DNA from 4 places in the Paenibacillus sp. V4I9 genome. Region 1 is predicted to be linked to each of the others. Evidence: a T-box and tRNA genes for the amino acid it is inferred to sense, from the RefSeq annotation. Region 1 holds a T-box; the other regions hold tRNA genes.
What was found. A T-box is a leader RNA that pairs with one kind of tRNA and senses whether it is charged. The one in region 1 lies ahead of leuS (leucine--tRNA ligase), so its partner is inferred to be a tRNA-Leu.

Region 1 (3,452 bases):
ACGGCTGAAGAGCCAATCTCTCAAGCGGTAGGTTACTTTGCCGCGGCCTTTGCCGTTTTGCGTAAGCCAAGCGATCATATGGCTGATCCCTTGTTCGATGTTCATGCCATTAATCGGACCGGAATTGACATGTTCGCCATCCCCTGCGTAAGCTTCCTTCTCAACGTCTCCACCTTGTACGACTTCGATAATCGGCAAATTAAACTGTTTAGCAAACTCCCAGTCACGTTGATCGTGTCCTGGAACAGCCATGATTGCTCCCGTACCGTAACCGCCAAGCACATAGTCAGCAATCCAAATTGGCACTTTGGCGCCATTTACCGGATTGACAGCATACGCTCCTGTGAAAACACCTGTCTTGTCTTTTGCAAGATCCGTACGTTCGAGATCGCTTTTGCGAGAAGCTTTTTCTTGGTATTCCTTAATGGCAGCAGCTTGATCGCCTGTTGTAATTTGCTCAACAAGCTCATGCTCAGGTGCCAGAACGCAGTACGTAGCGCCAAACAATGTATCTGGACGTGTAGTGAAAACCGTCAGACTCTTCTCATCGTATCCATCAATGGCAAATTGGACTTCTGCCCCTGTTGATTTACCAATCCAGTTGCGCTGCATATCTTTGATGCTTTCGGACCAATCCAGCTCCTCAAGATCTTCAAGTAGACGTTCAGCGTACTCGGTAATTTTCAGAATCCATTGACGCATCGGCTTACGAATAACGGGATGGTTACCGCGCTCGCTTAGACCGTCAATTACTTCTTCATTAGCAAGAACAGTTCCCAGCGCTGGACACCAGTTTACGGGCACTTCATCCACATAAGCGAGTCCTTTATTGTACAACTGGATGAAAATCCATTGTGTCCATTTGTAATACTCAGGATCTGTTGTACTAATTTCACGATCCCAATCGTACGAGAAGCCTAGTGATTTAATTTGACGACGGAATGTATCAATGTTCTTCTTGGTGAATTCTCGCGGATCATTTCCCGTATCCAGTGCGTATTGTTCAGCAGGAAGTCCGAAAGCGTCCCATCCCATTGGATGAAGTACATTAAAACCTCTCATCCGTTTGAAACGTGAAACGATATCAGTTGCTGTGTAGCCTTCCGGATGCCCTACATGCAGACCAGCTCCTGATGGGTAAGGGAACATATCCAACGCATAAAACTTCGGCTTATCCGAATTCTCAAGCACCTTAAACGTTTTCTTCGCATCCCAATAAGCCTGCCATTTCGGCTCAATTGCTTGTGGATTATAGCCTTGCTGCTCTTTTGTTTCTTTGGTTTCTTTAGTTTCCTGTGTCATGTGCAAAATCCTCCCTGTGTACAGCCATCCTCTTCATCATTCAAAAGCGCTGTAAGCGCCAAAAAACCCCTCATCGCTAGCGGATATCGCTAGGGACGAGAGGTTAGATTCCCGTGGTACCACCCTAGTTAACACAAGACATTCTTTGCCTGTGTTCACTCTGCCCCTTAACGCGGGTGAGACGATCCAGCTAGCACCATATATAGGGATCTTTGAGCGTAGCTCAAAGTCTCTCCGCTATAGGGATCTTTGAGCGTAGCTCAAGTCTCTCCGCTTTCCATGGTGATTCACCTTCTAGCTCCAAGGCGAGTTCACAAGACTGACATCTACCGGCTTCCACCCTACATCCGGCTCTCTGAAAGATGCTGTACAAGTTACTATTCCTCTTCTTAGCTTTAATAATCTAATTAGCTTTGATTATATGTAAAATAATGCCGCACTGTCAAGCTGCAATGGACTTCATTGTCGTTATTTCTTTGCAATAAAGAAAGCTCGCTCCGTCATAGAGGTAGGTTGCTCCCAAGTAAAGTCAGCAGCCATTTGCACCTCAGTGAAACCGACTGCAAGCAGCATTTCCTTAAGCCAATGCAAAGAATAAGCCCTTTGCAGATGAGTTTCATCGATACGTCGGAAAGAATCCTTTCCGCTGTCTTTGACAAATATGGTCAACTCGTGCTCAATCTGCACTCTTTCTTCATCTAACTCGCTTGTCCATATGTAGGCAACATCGTCTTCATTCAGGAAAAAGGGCTGAGAGTCTGCATAAGCGAACAACTGCTCAGGTGTATGCACATCAAAAAGGAAAAGACCGCCTGGCTTAAGACCCTTAAAGGTTTGACGGAAAGCATCAACGATATCTTCTTCCTCTAGCAAATAGTTGAGACTATCACAGATCGAAAGCGCCACATCCACTTGTTCACCGAGGTCCCATTCACGCAGATCCTGTTGTACCCAATGAATGGTGCCACCGCGCAGTTGACTTTTGTGCTCCCCCGTTTTTTGCTCGGCGACTGCCAACATGTCTTCAGATAAATCAATACCTGTCAGCTGGTACCCTTCCAAGGCTAAAGGAATCGTCAAATTTCCAGTACCACAGCCCAGATCAACAATCGTAGATGGTTTCATACCAAATCGTTCGAAGCTTTCTTTCACAAAACGAAGCCAATCTTCATATGGCATGCTGTTCATCAAGCGATCATAGGTGTACGCGAATTTTTCGTAACTCATGTTAACCTTGCGTCTCCTCTTGCTTCAGATAGGTCCAATCATCCTCTTGGTAGATGAGCCCGTCCTTCATAAGCTTGCCTAATGCGCGTTTGAAAGCCGCTTTACTTAGGCCAAACCGATCCTTGATGACATCTGCCGACGTTTTATCCGAAAATGGCATCGCATTTCCAGGCCGTTCTTGGAGGACACTCAAAATGCGCTCCGAATCTTCATCCATTCCTTTTTCTTTCCGGAGTCGCATCGATAGATTGACCCGCCCATCCTCTTCACGAACGAATGCGACCCGTACTTCTACCAACTCACCTACACGCAGCAAGCGTGTCCGTTCCGGAGCAGCAATAAGTCCAATAACACCATAGCCAAGGACTCCTGCTTCGCAAATAACAAAGGTACCAATTTGAAGCGGTCTGTACACACGTGCTTTGACCCACTGATTATTCCAACTCGAGGGTGCACGAACGCAAAGAGGAGCCAGGTCCTCTTCCAGAGCCAGCTTAGCGATTAAACGTTCTTGCCGATCGTGAGCTAATGTGGCAAATACCTTATCTCCTACTTGTGGACGCAGCTCTTCGAGCTCCGGCACATGTCTGTAGGGAAGCAACAGGTTGCGACCCAGTCCCATTTCAAGAAAATATCCAAATCTAGGGTGAATATCTACTACTTCCAGAAGTCCTACTTCGCCCATGAGAAGAAGAGGTCGTTTCATTGTAGCCATCAATCGATCCTGCGTATCGTGAAACAAGAAGGCTTCAACATGATCTCCGGGTTGTATCTTACCTACGATTTCTGCATAAGGCAGAAGAACATCCTGCTGGCCGTCAGTAAGGAAATAACCGTTAGGAGGAACCTCCCTCGCTACCTCTAGGGTAACAAGGGATCCTGCTTCCATTCTCATACGCGCTCCACAACTTTGGCATCGGACC
Region 2 (3,452 bases), 2.1 Mb from region 1:
TATCAAAGTCACTTTCGGCTATTAATTGTTTGCATATTTCAAATCCAGTCACTTCAGGCATCATCACATCAAGTAAAATAAGATCAGGTGCCGTCTCTTTGACCATGGAGAAAGCCTCTTTACCATCCTCAACCGTGATGATTTCATAATGTAACGAATTTAAAAATATACGGAGTATATTTAAATTATGGGGTTCGTCATCGACGATAAGAATGCGACATTTCATTAATCTATCCCAGCTTTCATTACTAAAATAGTTGCATGTTGATAAGTTATTATCCATTCATTTGCATTTGCTCATCGATGATACTTAAGAAAATTCGCACCAATTCTTTATCAAACTGCTTGCCCGCGTGAATAAGAAGTTGTTCCCTGACTTCATGCACGTGCAGCGAATCTCGGTATACTCTCGTAGAAGTCATCGCATCAAATGCATCTGCAATACTTACAATGCGTACAAGCAAGGGAATCTCTTCACCTTGCAGATTGTCCGGATATCCTCTCCCATCCATACGTTCATGATGCCATTTTACAATAGGCAGCAGGTGCTCAACATCCGGCAAATCTTTGAGCAACTCATAGCCAATTACAGGATGCTGGCGAATGACGTTAAATTCTTCATCTGATAACCGTTCAGGTTTCATTAAAATATGATCGGGAATTGCTATTTTACCAATGTCATGCAAAAGAGCCCCTAACTTCAGTCGTTCCAGTTCGTCCTCACTTACCCCCGCTTTCGCTCCAAGCAAAGTAGAGTAGAAAGCGACATTATAACAGTGATCGACCGTGAAGCTATCTTTAACCCTCAACGTATTAAAAAGATTCTCGTAAGCTTTCTGTTTCAGCACTTGTCTCCGAAATTGAATCTTTTTAATCAATTGTTCCATATGCAGTTTAATGAGGTTGCATAGATGCAATTGATCCTCCGTAAGTTGAATATCAGAAGGAAATGAGAATAATAAAGCCCCGTAAGAAGGTCCATGCTTTATATGAAAACCGTATATACATTCATACTTGCTCATTATAAGATAATTTTTGATATGTCCTTCTGCCTTATGTACAGACAAACGTATACCATCGGGATTTCGGAAAAAAAACTGCGTTTGGAGCACAATTTGTTGTAACTGTTCCATGACTGCGGTACTAATATTAACCGAATAAGATGCTGGGGTGCTCTGATGTTTCTCGTCTATAAGAAAGAGAGAGATATGTTCGCAGCCAATTGTTTTCTTGGCGATATCACTCAATTGTCCGATCGATTCGAAGATGGAATCAGAATTTATCACATTTTTAAAAAACAATGAATTCTGCATAGATGTACCTCTTATTCTTCTCAAATAAACTTCCCCAACTATTGAATTAGTACTAGTTCTTCTTAATAAGGAGATTCTCCTCTATTATAAATAAAAATTTCCATTATTCTAATATTTTTTTACTCATATCGCTATATAATTACTCACTTTTTGTTAATTTCTTGGATTATTCTCTCGATTTCTGTCAGATAACTTGCGTATATCCTGCACCAAAAACAAAAAGGCCAGCCCACTTCTAATGAAATAGGCTGACCTTTTCTAGTTCTAAAGATCTAGTTAACTGAAATAATAGGTTCAATAAGTGATAACAAGAGCTGTGTGTCCTCTTACCATTTTGGGAGAAGGGATTATTCGGATTGTAGAGAGTTAATAGAATCTGCTCAATGTCGATTACTGTAGTTTCCATAAAGTATTCGTGCTTAAGCGCATTTTGTACCTGATAAGAAGAATAATTGTCATAGATATATACCTGTGATCCGTAAGGAGTCAAGTGGTTATTATAGTCCATTGTATAGATGGATATAAAATTTGCTCCTTGTGGACCCATCCGCCGAGGAAACCACCTATCAAAGGGCCCACTATCATACCAAATTGGCTCCCAACCCCTAGCTAAAACGCAGTAGACCGAAAGCAATCAAGTTATGATTAATCAAATCAGTTAACTGTATGAAAACACAAAAAAGCATAATCTAGCAGTGATTTCACTGCTAGATTATGCTCTACTATGATCGGGACGACACGATTTGAACATGCGACCCCCTGCTCCCAAAGCAGGTGCTCTACCAAGCTGAGCTACGTCCCGAAACTAACTATGAATATCTAAAAAAATGGCGCGCCCTGAGAGATTCGAACTCCCGACCTTTTGATTCGTAGTCAAATACTCTATCCAGCTGAGCTAAGGGCGCTTAATAAATGGAGCGGAAGACGGGGATCGAACCCGCGACCCTCGCCTTGGCAAGGCGATGCTCTACCGCTGAGCCACTTCCGCATAGGGATCCCCAAGCCGTATAGTACGACTTGGGGATGATTGATGCGCGTAGAGGGACTTGAACCCCCACGGTCGCCCGCTAGATCCTAAGTCTAGTGCGTCTGCCAATTCCGCCATACGCGCATGCTGTAAATAAGGCAAAGTGAGTCATGTAGGATTCGAACCTACGACACCCTGATTAAAAGTCAGGTGCTCTACCAACTGAGCTAATGACTCGCATCATTGGTTGCGGGGGCAGGATTTGAACCTGCGGCCTTCGGGTTATGAGCCCGACGAGCTACCGGGCTGCTCCACCCCGCGTCATAGTTAGATGTGTTCCCTACATTGGTACTAATACCCTTGCGGGTACTGCTTGGCAACGTTCTACTCTCCCAGAACCCTGCGGTTCAAGTACCATCGACGCTGGAGGGCTTAACGGTCGTGTTCGAGATGGGAACGCGTGGGTCCCCTCCGCCATCATCACCAAACAGTCAAAGCGTGGTTTGCGCCTTGAAAACTAGATACGAAACATTTGTAAAGTAATCCTTAGGTTTTTTTTCTGGGCGAATCTGAGAGACTTTAATCTACGATTAAAGATCCCTATATTAGGTTAAGCCCTCGACCGATTAGTATTCGTCAGCTGCATACATTGCTGCACTTCCACCTCGAACCTATCAACCTCGTCGTCTACAAGGGGTCTTACATACTGGGAAATCTCATCTTGAGGGGGGCTTCGCGCTTAGATGCTTTCAGCGCTTATCCCCTCCGTACATAGCTACCCAGCGATGCCTCTGGCGAGACAACTGGTACACCAGCGGTACGTCCATCCCGGTCCTCTCGTACTAAGGACAGCTCCTCTCAAATTTCCTACGCCCGCGACAGATAGGGACCGAACTGTCTCACGACGTTCTGAACCCAGCTCGCGTACCGCTTTAATGGGCGAACAGCCCAACCCTTGGGACCTACTTCAGCCCCAGGATGCGATGAGCCGACATCGAGGTGCCAAACCTCCCCGTCGATGTGGACTCTTGGGGGAGATAAGCCTGTTATCCCCAGGGTAGCTTTTATCCGTTGAGCGATGGCCCTTCCATTCGGTACCACCGGATCACTAAGTCCGACTTTCGTCCCTGCTCGACTTGTAGGTCTCGCAGTCAAGCTCCCTTATGCCTTTG
Region 3 (3,452 bases), 2.1 Mb from region 1:
GCGGTCGCCTCCTAAAATGTAACGGAGGCGTTTAAAGGTTCCCTCAGAATGGTTGGAAATCATTCGCAGAGTGCAAAGGCATAAGGGAGCTTGACTGCGAGACCTACAAGTCGAGCAGGGACGAAAGTCGGACTTAGTGATCCGGTGGTACCGAATGGAAGGGCCATCGCTCAACGGATAAAAGCTACCCTGGGGATAACAGGCTTATCTCCCCCAAGAGTCCACATCGACGGGGAGGTTTGGCACCTCGATGTCGGCTCATCGCATCCTGGGGCTGAAGTAGGTCCCAAGGGTTGGGCTGTTCGCCCATTAAAGCGGTACGCGAGCTGGGTTCAGAACGTCGTGAGACAGTTCGGTCCCTATCTGTCGCGGGCGTAGGAAATTTGAGAGGAGCTGTCCTTAGTACGAGAGGACCGGGATGGACGTACCGCTGGTGTACCAGTTGTCTCGCCAGAGGCATCGCTGGGTAGCTATGTACGGAGGGGATAAGCGCTGAAAGCATCTAAGCGCGAAGCCCCCCTCAAGATGAGATTTCCCAGTATGTAAGACCCCTTGTAGACGACGAGGTTGATAGGTTCGAGGTGGAAGTGCAGCAATGTATGCAGCTGACGAATACTAATCGGTCGAGGGCTTAACCAAAACCCTAAGGATTACTTTACGCAAGTTTCGTATCTAGTTTTCAAGGCGCAAACACGCTTTGACTGTTTGGTGATGATGGCGGAGGGGACCCACGCGTTCCCATCTCGAACACGACCGTTTAAGCCCTCCAGCGTCGATGGTACTTGAACCGCAGGGTTCTGGGAGAGTAGAACGTTGCCAAGCAGTTTTCCCTGATAGCTCAGTTGGTAGAGCACTCGACTGTTAATCGAGTTGTCACAGGTTCGAGTCCTGTTCGGGGAGCCATTTTTTATAACATACCAGGCTTTTCATGGAGAGGTGTCCGAGCTGGCCGAAGGAGCACGATTGGAAATCGTGTAGGCGTCACAAGCGTCTCGAGGGTTCGAATCCCTCTCTCTCCGCCACCTATAAACTTTTACATAAGAAAAGCCTGTTTACGAGGCCCGTTGGTCAAGTGGTTAAGACACCTCCCTTTCACGGAGGTAACAGGGGTTCGAGTCCCCTACGGGTCACCATCTATTTTCTAGTTTTATCCCATGGAGGCTTAGCTCAGCTGGGAGAGCATCTGCCTTACAAGCAGAGGGTCGGCGGTTCGATCCCGTCAGCCTCCACCATTTTACCTTAAAAAGTGTAACGCATTAGCTAAACATTTTTCGGGGATAATAAAATATCATGCTAGTAATGTCGCGGGGTGGAGCAGCCCGGTAGCTCGTCGGGCTCATAACCCGAAGGCCGCAGGTTCAAATCCTGCCCCCGCAACCAACCTCTTATATAAGGAGAGACTTTTGATAATATCAAAAAGATCCCTATATTAGATGTCTTACATAGTGTGGAGCTGTGGTGTAGTGGCCCAACATGCCTGCCTGTCACGCAGGAGACCGCGGGTTCGAATCCCGTCAGCTCCGCCATTTTTTTATTTCTGGACATGAGTCATTAGCTCAGTTGGTAGAGCACCTGACTTTTAATCAGGGTGTCGTAGGTTCGAATCCTACATGACTCAGTATTTATGGGGAGCTTTAGACGTAGTCTAAAGTTCTCTGTTTCGCGGTCATGGCGGAATTGGCAGACGCGCACGGTTCAGGTCCGTGTGGGCTAACCCCCCGTGGAGGTTCGAGTCCTCTTGACCGCATTATCGGTAAAGAAGAGTAGGTTGCTAATAAGCGCCTACTCTTCTTTTTATTTTCTCCATCTACAAGGGATAACACTTCTGTATACTTATCTATGCTAATTTGTTATTATTATGAATACATTGTTTGGTTTACAAAATCAACGCGAGTGTCGGATACTGATTTGGAGTGATAGCTTTGACAAAAACGAATAAAATTACCATGCAGGAGATTGCGGATCGAGTTGGTGTATCTAAATATGCAGTATCGAAAGCATTGTCCGGTAAATCTGGCATTAGTGCAGTAACGAGAGAAAAAATTTTTGAAATCGCTTCCCAATTAGGATATCTGAACCAGAAAACGATTAAAAAAATTCAGAGTCAGTCCACTTCGGAGCAAAGTGATAAAATCGTTTGTATTCTGATTCCAAACATTCGCAGCCAGAATAAAGAGTCCGGCTATTGGGGGAAAGTGCTAGACGGCATCTCCAAAACACTTGAATCTGAAGGAATAGGCTCGATCATTGTCTCAGATGACAATCCTAGAAACTTTAATCTGGTTATGAAACCAGAGGGGCTGTTGGGGGTCATTGGTGTTGGGCTTGTATCAACTCCAATGCTGATGGAGCTAAGAAGTAAGGCAATCCCCTTTGTAATGGTCGATCATGAAGATGAGATGATTGAGTCGGATACTATTTTCATGAATAATGTGGATATTATGCGCAAGCTTACTAATTTTTTGATTGGCAAGGGTCACACTCGTATCCAATTCGTCGGCAATTTGCGTTATTCGCGAAGTTTTTTTGACCGTTGGACAGGCTTCAGGTCGATCATGGAGGAGAATGAGCTTCCTTATTTGCATAGAAATCATGCATTGTTAAATGTAATACCTTCTCTGAGAGAAGAGAATACGAATTTACTGCTGACAGGCTTGCAGTCTATCCCAACAAGCGAATTTCCTACTGCATTCGTGAGCGCAAATGATCAAATTGCTGTGCTTGTCCATAATGCCTTAAGGGAAATGAAACTTCGTGTGCCAGAAGACTGTTCTTTAACCGGTTTTGATAACAATGTCGATATTGTTAAAGACTTTCCAACGCTTACAACAATCAATGCAGAGAAAGATGCACTCGGTATCAAAGCTGTAGACTTGTTGATATGGAGATTGAAGAATAGGCATATGCCCTATGAAAAAGTATTGCTGCAAAGCGACTTAATTATTAGGGAAAGTATCCGTGCTCTCACAGAAAGTAACACTTAAGAATAATTGAAATGGCTCGATTTACAAAGTTCTCGGTTCAAGTTTACAAGTAAACTTGAATCGGGAACTTTTTTATGTTACTTATCGATTTATCCAGGAGATAAACATAAATATAAGTAAATAATGTATTATGTTATGAAAGTAAACGATTAAAATAAACAAAAAAATAGTTTATTTAACATAACATTATTCACATATTAGGTTGACAGTAAAAAACATTAGGGTTACAATCGGAATACATTAAGCAAATTTGACTCATTTTTATTTTAAGCTGAGAGAAGGTAACAACTATGAGTATAAGAAAGCGTAGTTTTCGCAATAAAGATGAGCATAATACTGCTGGATATCTATTCATTTCTCCTTGGTTAATTGGCTTTCTACTGTTGACGCTATGGCCGATTATTCAGTCATTTTATTTATCTTTTACAGATTATTCATTGCTTGATACGCCGTCATGGATTGGCTCAA
Region 4 (3,452 bases), 1.7 Mb from region 1:
TGTACGGAGGGGATAAGCGCTGAAAGCATCTAAGCGCGAAGCCCCCCTCAAGATGAGATTTCCCAGTATGTAAGACCCCTTGTAGACGACGAGGTTGATAGGTTCGAGGTGGAAGTGCAGCAATGTATGCAGCTGACGAATACTAATCGGTCGAGGGCTTAACCTAATATAGGGATCTTTAATCGTAGATTAAAGTCTCTCTGCTTGAAACCTAAGGATTACTTTACAAATGTTTCGTATCTAGTTTTCAAGGCGCAAACACGCTTTGACTGTTTGGTGATGATGGCGGAGGGGACCCACGCGTTCCCATCTCGAACACGACCGTTAAGCCCTCCAGCGTCGATGGTACTTGAACCGCAGGGTTCTGGGAGAGTAGAACGTTGCCAAGCAGTACCCACTAGTTGGGTATTTTTTTTGCCGCCTCTTTCGCGCGGAAATAAGGCCCGTTGGTCAAGTGGTTAAGACACCTCCCTTTCACGGAGGTAACAGGGGTTCGAGTCCCCTACGGGTCACCAATATCCCCACAAAGTGACGAGATGCTGACGAAGCATAGTTCTAATACTTTGCGCGGGACCCAAATGATTTCATCATGAACGCTTAGCTCAGCTGGGAGAGCACTACCTTGACAGGGTAGGGGTCGGCGGTTCGATCCCGTCAGCGTTCACCATAACACGTACATTTTGGAGCTGTGGTGTAGTGGCCTAACATGCCTGCCTGTCACGCAGGAGACCGCGGGTTCGAATCCCGTCAGCTCCGCCATTATTCCCCAAAAAGTGACGCTAAGTTTTGAAGTAACGTCCGTTTACTTTCCGGGAAACCCTATATTAACATCTAGCATGGCTCGGTAGCTCAGTCGGTAGAGCAGAGGACTGAAAATCCTCGTGTCGGCGGTTCGATTCCGTCCCGAGCCACCATACTTGAATATGCCGTTGTAGCTCAACTGGTAGAGCAACTGACTTGTAATCAGTAGGTTGGGGGTTCAAGTCCTCTCGACGGCACCATATTACCAAAAAAAGTGAAGCAAGGCTTTGTAGAAACGCCGATTACTTTTTCGGGGCCCAGCAAGACTTATTCATATGGCGGTCGTGGCGAAGGGGTTAACGCACTGGTTTGTGGATCCAGCATTCGCGGGTTCAAGTCCCGTCGTCCGCCCATTCTTTTCCAATCAAGAACTCATGTCTTAAACATGAGTCATTAGCTCAGTTGGTAGAGCACCTGACTTTTAATCAGGGTGTCGTAGGTTCGAATCCTACATGACTCATTTTGCCTTATTTACAGCATGCGCGTATGGCGGAATTGGCAGACGCACTAGACTTAGGATCTAGCGGGCGACCGTGGGGGTTCAAGTCCCTCTACGCGCATCCAAAAGTGACGAACTGGATTGTAGCTTAGTTACTCCAGTTCGGAGCTTCAATTAAGCCGGAGTGGCGGAATCGGCAGACGCACAGGACTTAAAATCCTGCGGTAGGTGACTACCGTACCGGTTCAAGTCCGGTCTTCGGCATTATCTTAACAGCATGCGCGGCTTAACTCATTAAGGCGCGCATATAAGCCGGCATGGCGGAATGGCAGACGCGCTCGACTCAAAATCGAGTCCGAAAGGGTGGAGGTTCGAGTCCTCTTGCCGGTATCGCATAACAAAGTAAAGTGGTTGGACAGGAAGCTTTCCTGATCAACCACTTTTTTTGTCGTTTAATCCCCGAATAGGATTTCGACAAGGGCTGTTCCTTTGGTCACGAGGCCTTCCTGTGGGCGATCTTATTTTGCCACAGATTTACATTACAACCAAGGATAACGTCAAACCATGTCGAATAAATGAATACATAGACTTAGTTCATTTGGAGGCATTACCGATGATAAAGAGCTTTGCGCGTACATATAGTCGTTTAAGTCTACATAAACAAATCATTTTTCCATTTATATGTATACCCCTTATATTGGGAGCTATTTATTATCTACAAGTCAATGGATTTACATCTAAAGTCACTGACAAAACGAATTTGCGCGTCATCCATCATATACAATCCGATTTATTTAATCAGTTGGACAGCTATTTTAAACCGGCGGAGTATGTGAATAGCTTAAATGTCACGTTAGAGGAAAATGGTTCTCTAAACCTACAAGATGTCGATAAGTTGGGGAAGGTTTTTCTAGAAGAAGTTCGCAATAATGACTTTATTGACTATGCTTACTATGCAAATGAATCAGGTAAATTCGTATCGTCTGGAATAAATAATGGTGTTCTAGAAATTTCTTCTTCGACAGGTGAACCTTCCAACAGGGTTATGGTCAATCAAGTCAATCAATTTGGTAATTTTATGAAGGAATTAAAGGTTGTTACGAATTTTGATGCTCGAAAACAATCATGGTATGAGCAAGCGAAATGGACGGGAACTACTTATTGGTCGAAAGTGTATGGAGGCGTATTTGAAGCTGGTCTGGGAATCACAACCTCAAAACCACTAATATCAGTTGATGGCAAAGTTGTTGGGGTTTTTGGTATGGATATTTCTCTAGATAAAGTAGCTAGGCATATGCGAAATCTTAATATTAGTAAAAGTGGTCTGGTTTTCCTTATGGAGCCTACAGGAGAATTAATTGCAACTTCAACCGGAAATACCTTATTTACGAAAAAAGGGGAAGAATATGAAAGAGTCAGAGCTAGCACATCAGAAAATAAAGTAATTAAAGAAAGTAATGGATTGATCAAAGCGAAGGCTAATAATGAATTGCAAACTCGTTCGGGTAAGTATCAAATTATGGGTGAGAATTATTTTTTAGATGTTAGTAAATATTCGTATAATGGAAATTTTGATTGGTACTTAGTCATTGCGATACCTGAACATGATTTGACAGAAGACATTCATTCTCTGCTGTTCAAGTTTAGTATAGAGGCTCTGATTGTGTTAGTTATTTTGGTCGCGCTAAGTCTTTTATTAACGAAATGGATCATTACACCTATTAAAATATTAAATGAAAAAGTGATTGATATTCGAAATGGCAATTTTGGCATTGTTATAGAAAATTATCGAAAAGACGTTATTGGCGAGCTCACCAATGCCTTTAATGAGATGTCGTCTAAGCTCAAAGAACGAAATTTAGAAGCACTTGAATTAGAAAATACAAATGTATGTCTGATTCAAGAGTTATTGCAAGTCAATGAAAGCTTAGAGGAACGGATTGATAATCGCACTACAGAGCTTGAGGGCAATAATAAATTGTTAACAGAGGCAAAAGAAGCGGCTGATGCCGCAAATCGCGCCAAAAGCGAGTTTATTGCGAATATGAGCCACGAAATCCGTACACCCATGAATGCGATTCTTGGCTTTAATTATTTACTGCAGCAAACAGAGTTGACGGACCAGCAAAAGGATTACTTGGACAAAACGGTTCTATCCGCCAAGAGTCTGCTTTCCATTATTAGCGATATCCTCGATTTCTCGAAGATAGAG

Region 2: it has a tRNA-Leu gene. The T-box ahead of leuS (leucine--tRNA ligase) is inferred to sense a tRNA for this amino acid. The anticodon was not compared.
Region 3: it has a tRNA-Leu gene. The T-box ahead of leuS (leucine--tRNA ligase) is inferred to sense a tRNA for this amino acid. The anticodon was not compared.
Region 4: it has a tRNA-Leu gene. The T-box ahead of leuS (leucine--tRNA ligase) is inferred to sense a tRNA for this amino acid. The anticodon was not compared.

The regions. Positions count from the first base shown of each region.
Region 1 covers NZ_JAUSZE010000001.1:2,448,655-2,452,106, reverse strand. Annotated here, with positions in the region: gene leuS (leucine--tRNA ligase) at 1-1,302, opposite strand, end outside; T-box leader at 1,391-1,702, opposite strand; gene QFZ81_RS11195 (class I SAM-dependent DNA methyltransferase) at 1,771-2,529, opposite strand; gene QFZ81_RS11190 (CvfB family protein) at 2,531-3,424, opposite strand; gene rsfS (ribosome silencing factor) at 3,421-3,452, opposite strand, start outside.
Region 2 covers NZ_JAUSZE010000001.1:315,391-318,842, reverse strand. Annotated here, with positions in the region: gene QFZ81_RS01470 (diguanylate cyclase) at 1-226, opposite strand, end outside; gene QFZ81_RS01465 (HD-GYP domain-containing protein) at 276-1,313, opposite strand; tRNA gene QFZ81_RS01460 (tRNA-Pro) at 2,042-2,115, opposite strand; tRNA gene QFZ81_RS01455 (tRNA-Arg) at 2,142-2,218, opposite strand; tRNA gene QFZ81_RS01450 (tRNA-Gly) at 2,227-2,301, opposite strand; tRNA gene QFZ81_RS01445 (tRNA-Leu) at 2,345-2,424, opposite strand; tRNA gene QFZ81_RS01440 (tRNA-Lys) at 2,445-2,517, opposite strand; tRNA gene QFZ81_RS01435 (tRNA-Met) at 2,525-2,601, opposite strand; rRNA gene rrf (5S ribosomal RNA) at 2,652-2,768, opposite strand; rRNA gene QFZ81_RS01425 (23S ribosomal RNA) at 2,887-3,452, opposite strand, start outside.
Region 3 covers NZ_JAUSZE010000001.1:374,237-377,688, forward strand. Annotated here, with positions in the region: rRNA gene QFZ81_RS01695 (23S ribosomal RNA) at 1-639, shown strand, start outside; rRNA gene rrf (5S ribosomal RNA) at 705-822, shown strand; tRNA gene QFZ81_RS01705 (tRNA-Asn) at 828-903, shown strand; tRNA gene QFZ81_RS01710 (tRNA-Ser) at 931-1,022, shown strand; tRNA gene QFZ81_RS01715 (tRNA-Glu) at 1,059-1,133, shown strand; tRNA gene QFZ81_RS01720 (tRNA-Val) at 1,157-1,232, shown strand; tRNA gene QFZ81_RS01725 (tRNA-Met) at 1,304-1,380, shown strand; tRNA gene QFZ81_RS01730 (tRNA-Asp) at 1,450-1,526, shown strand; tRNA gene QFZ81_RS01735 (tRNA-Lys) at 1,546-1,618, shown strand; tRNA gene QFZ81_RS01740 (tRNA-Leu) at 1,663-1,747, shown strand; gene QFZ81_RS01745 (LacI family DNA-binding transcriptional regulator) at 1,923-2,984, shown strand; gene QFZ81_RS01750 (carbohydrate ABC transporter permease) at 3,275-3,452, shown strand, end outside.
Region 4 covers NZ_JAUSZE010000001.1:724,468-727,919, forward strand. Annotated here, with positions in the region: rRNA gene QFZ81_RS03410 (23S ribosomal RNA) at 1-166, shown strand, start outside; rRNA gene rrf (5S ribosomal RNA) at 273-389, shown strand; tRNA gene QFZ81_RS03420 (tRNA-Glu) at 441-515, shown strand; tRNA gene QFZ81_RS03425 (tRNA-Val) at 592-667, shown strand; tRNA gene QFZ81_RS03430 (tRNA-Asp) at 683-759, shown strand; tRNA gene QFZ81_RS03435 (tRNA-Phe) at 839-914, shown strand; tRNA gene QFZ81_RS03440 (tRNA-Thr) at 926-1,001, shown strand; tRNA gene QFZ81_RS03445 (tRNA-His) at 1,080-1,152, shown strand; tRNA gene QFZ81_RS03450 (tRNA-Lys) at 1,189-1,261, shown strand; tRNA gene QFZ81_RS03455 (tRNA-Leu) at 1,282-1,361, shown strand; tRNA gene QFZ81_RS03460 (tRNA-Leu) at 1,419-1,504, shown strand; tRNA gene QFZ81_RS03465 (tRNA-Leu) at 1,552-1,630, shown strand; gene QFZ81_RS03470 (response regulator) at 1,854-3,452, shown strand, end outside.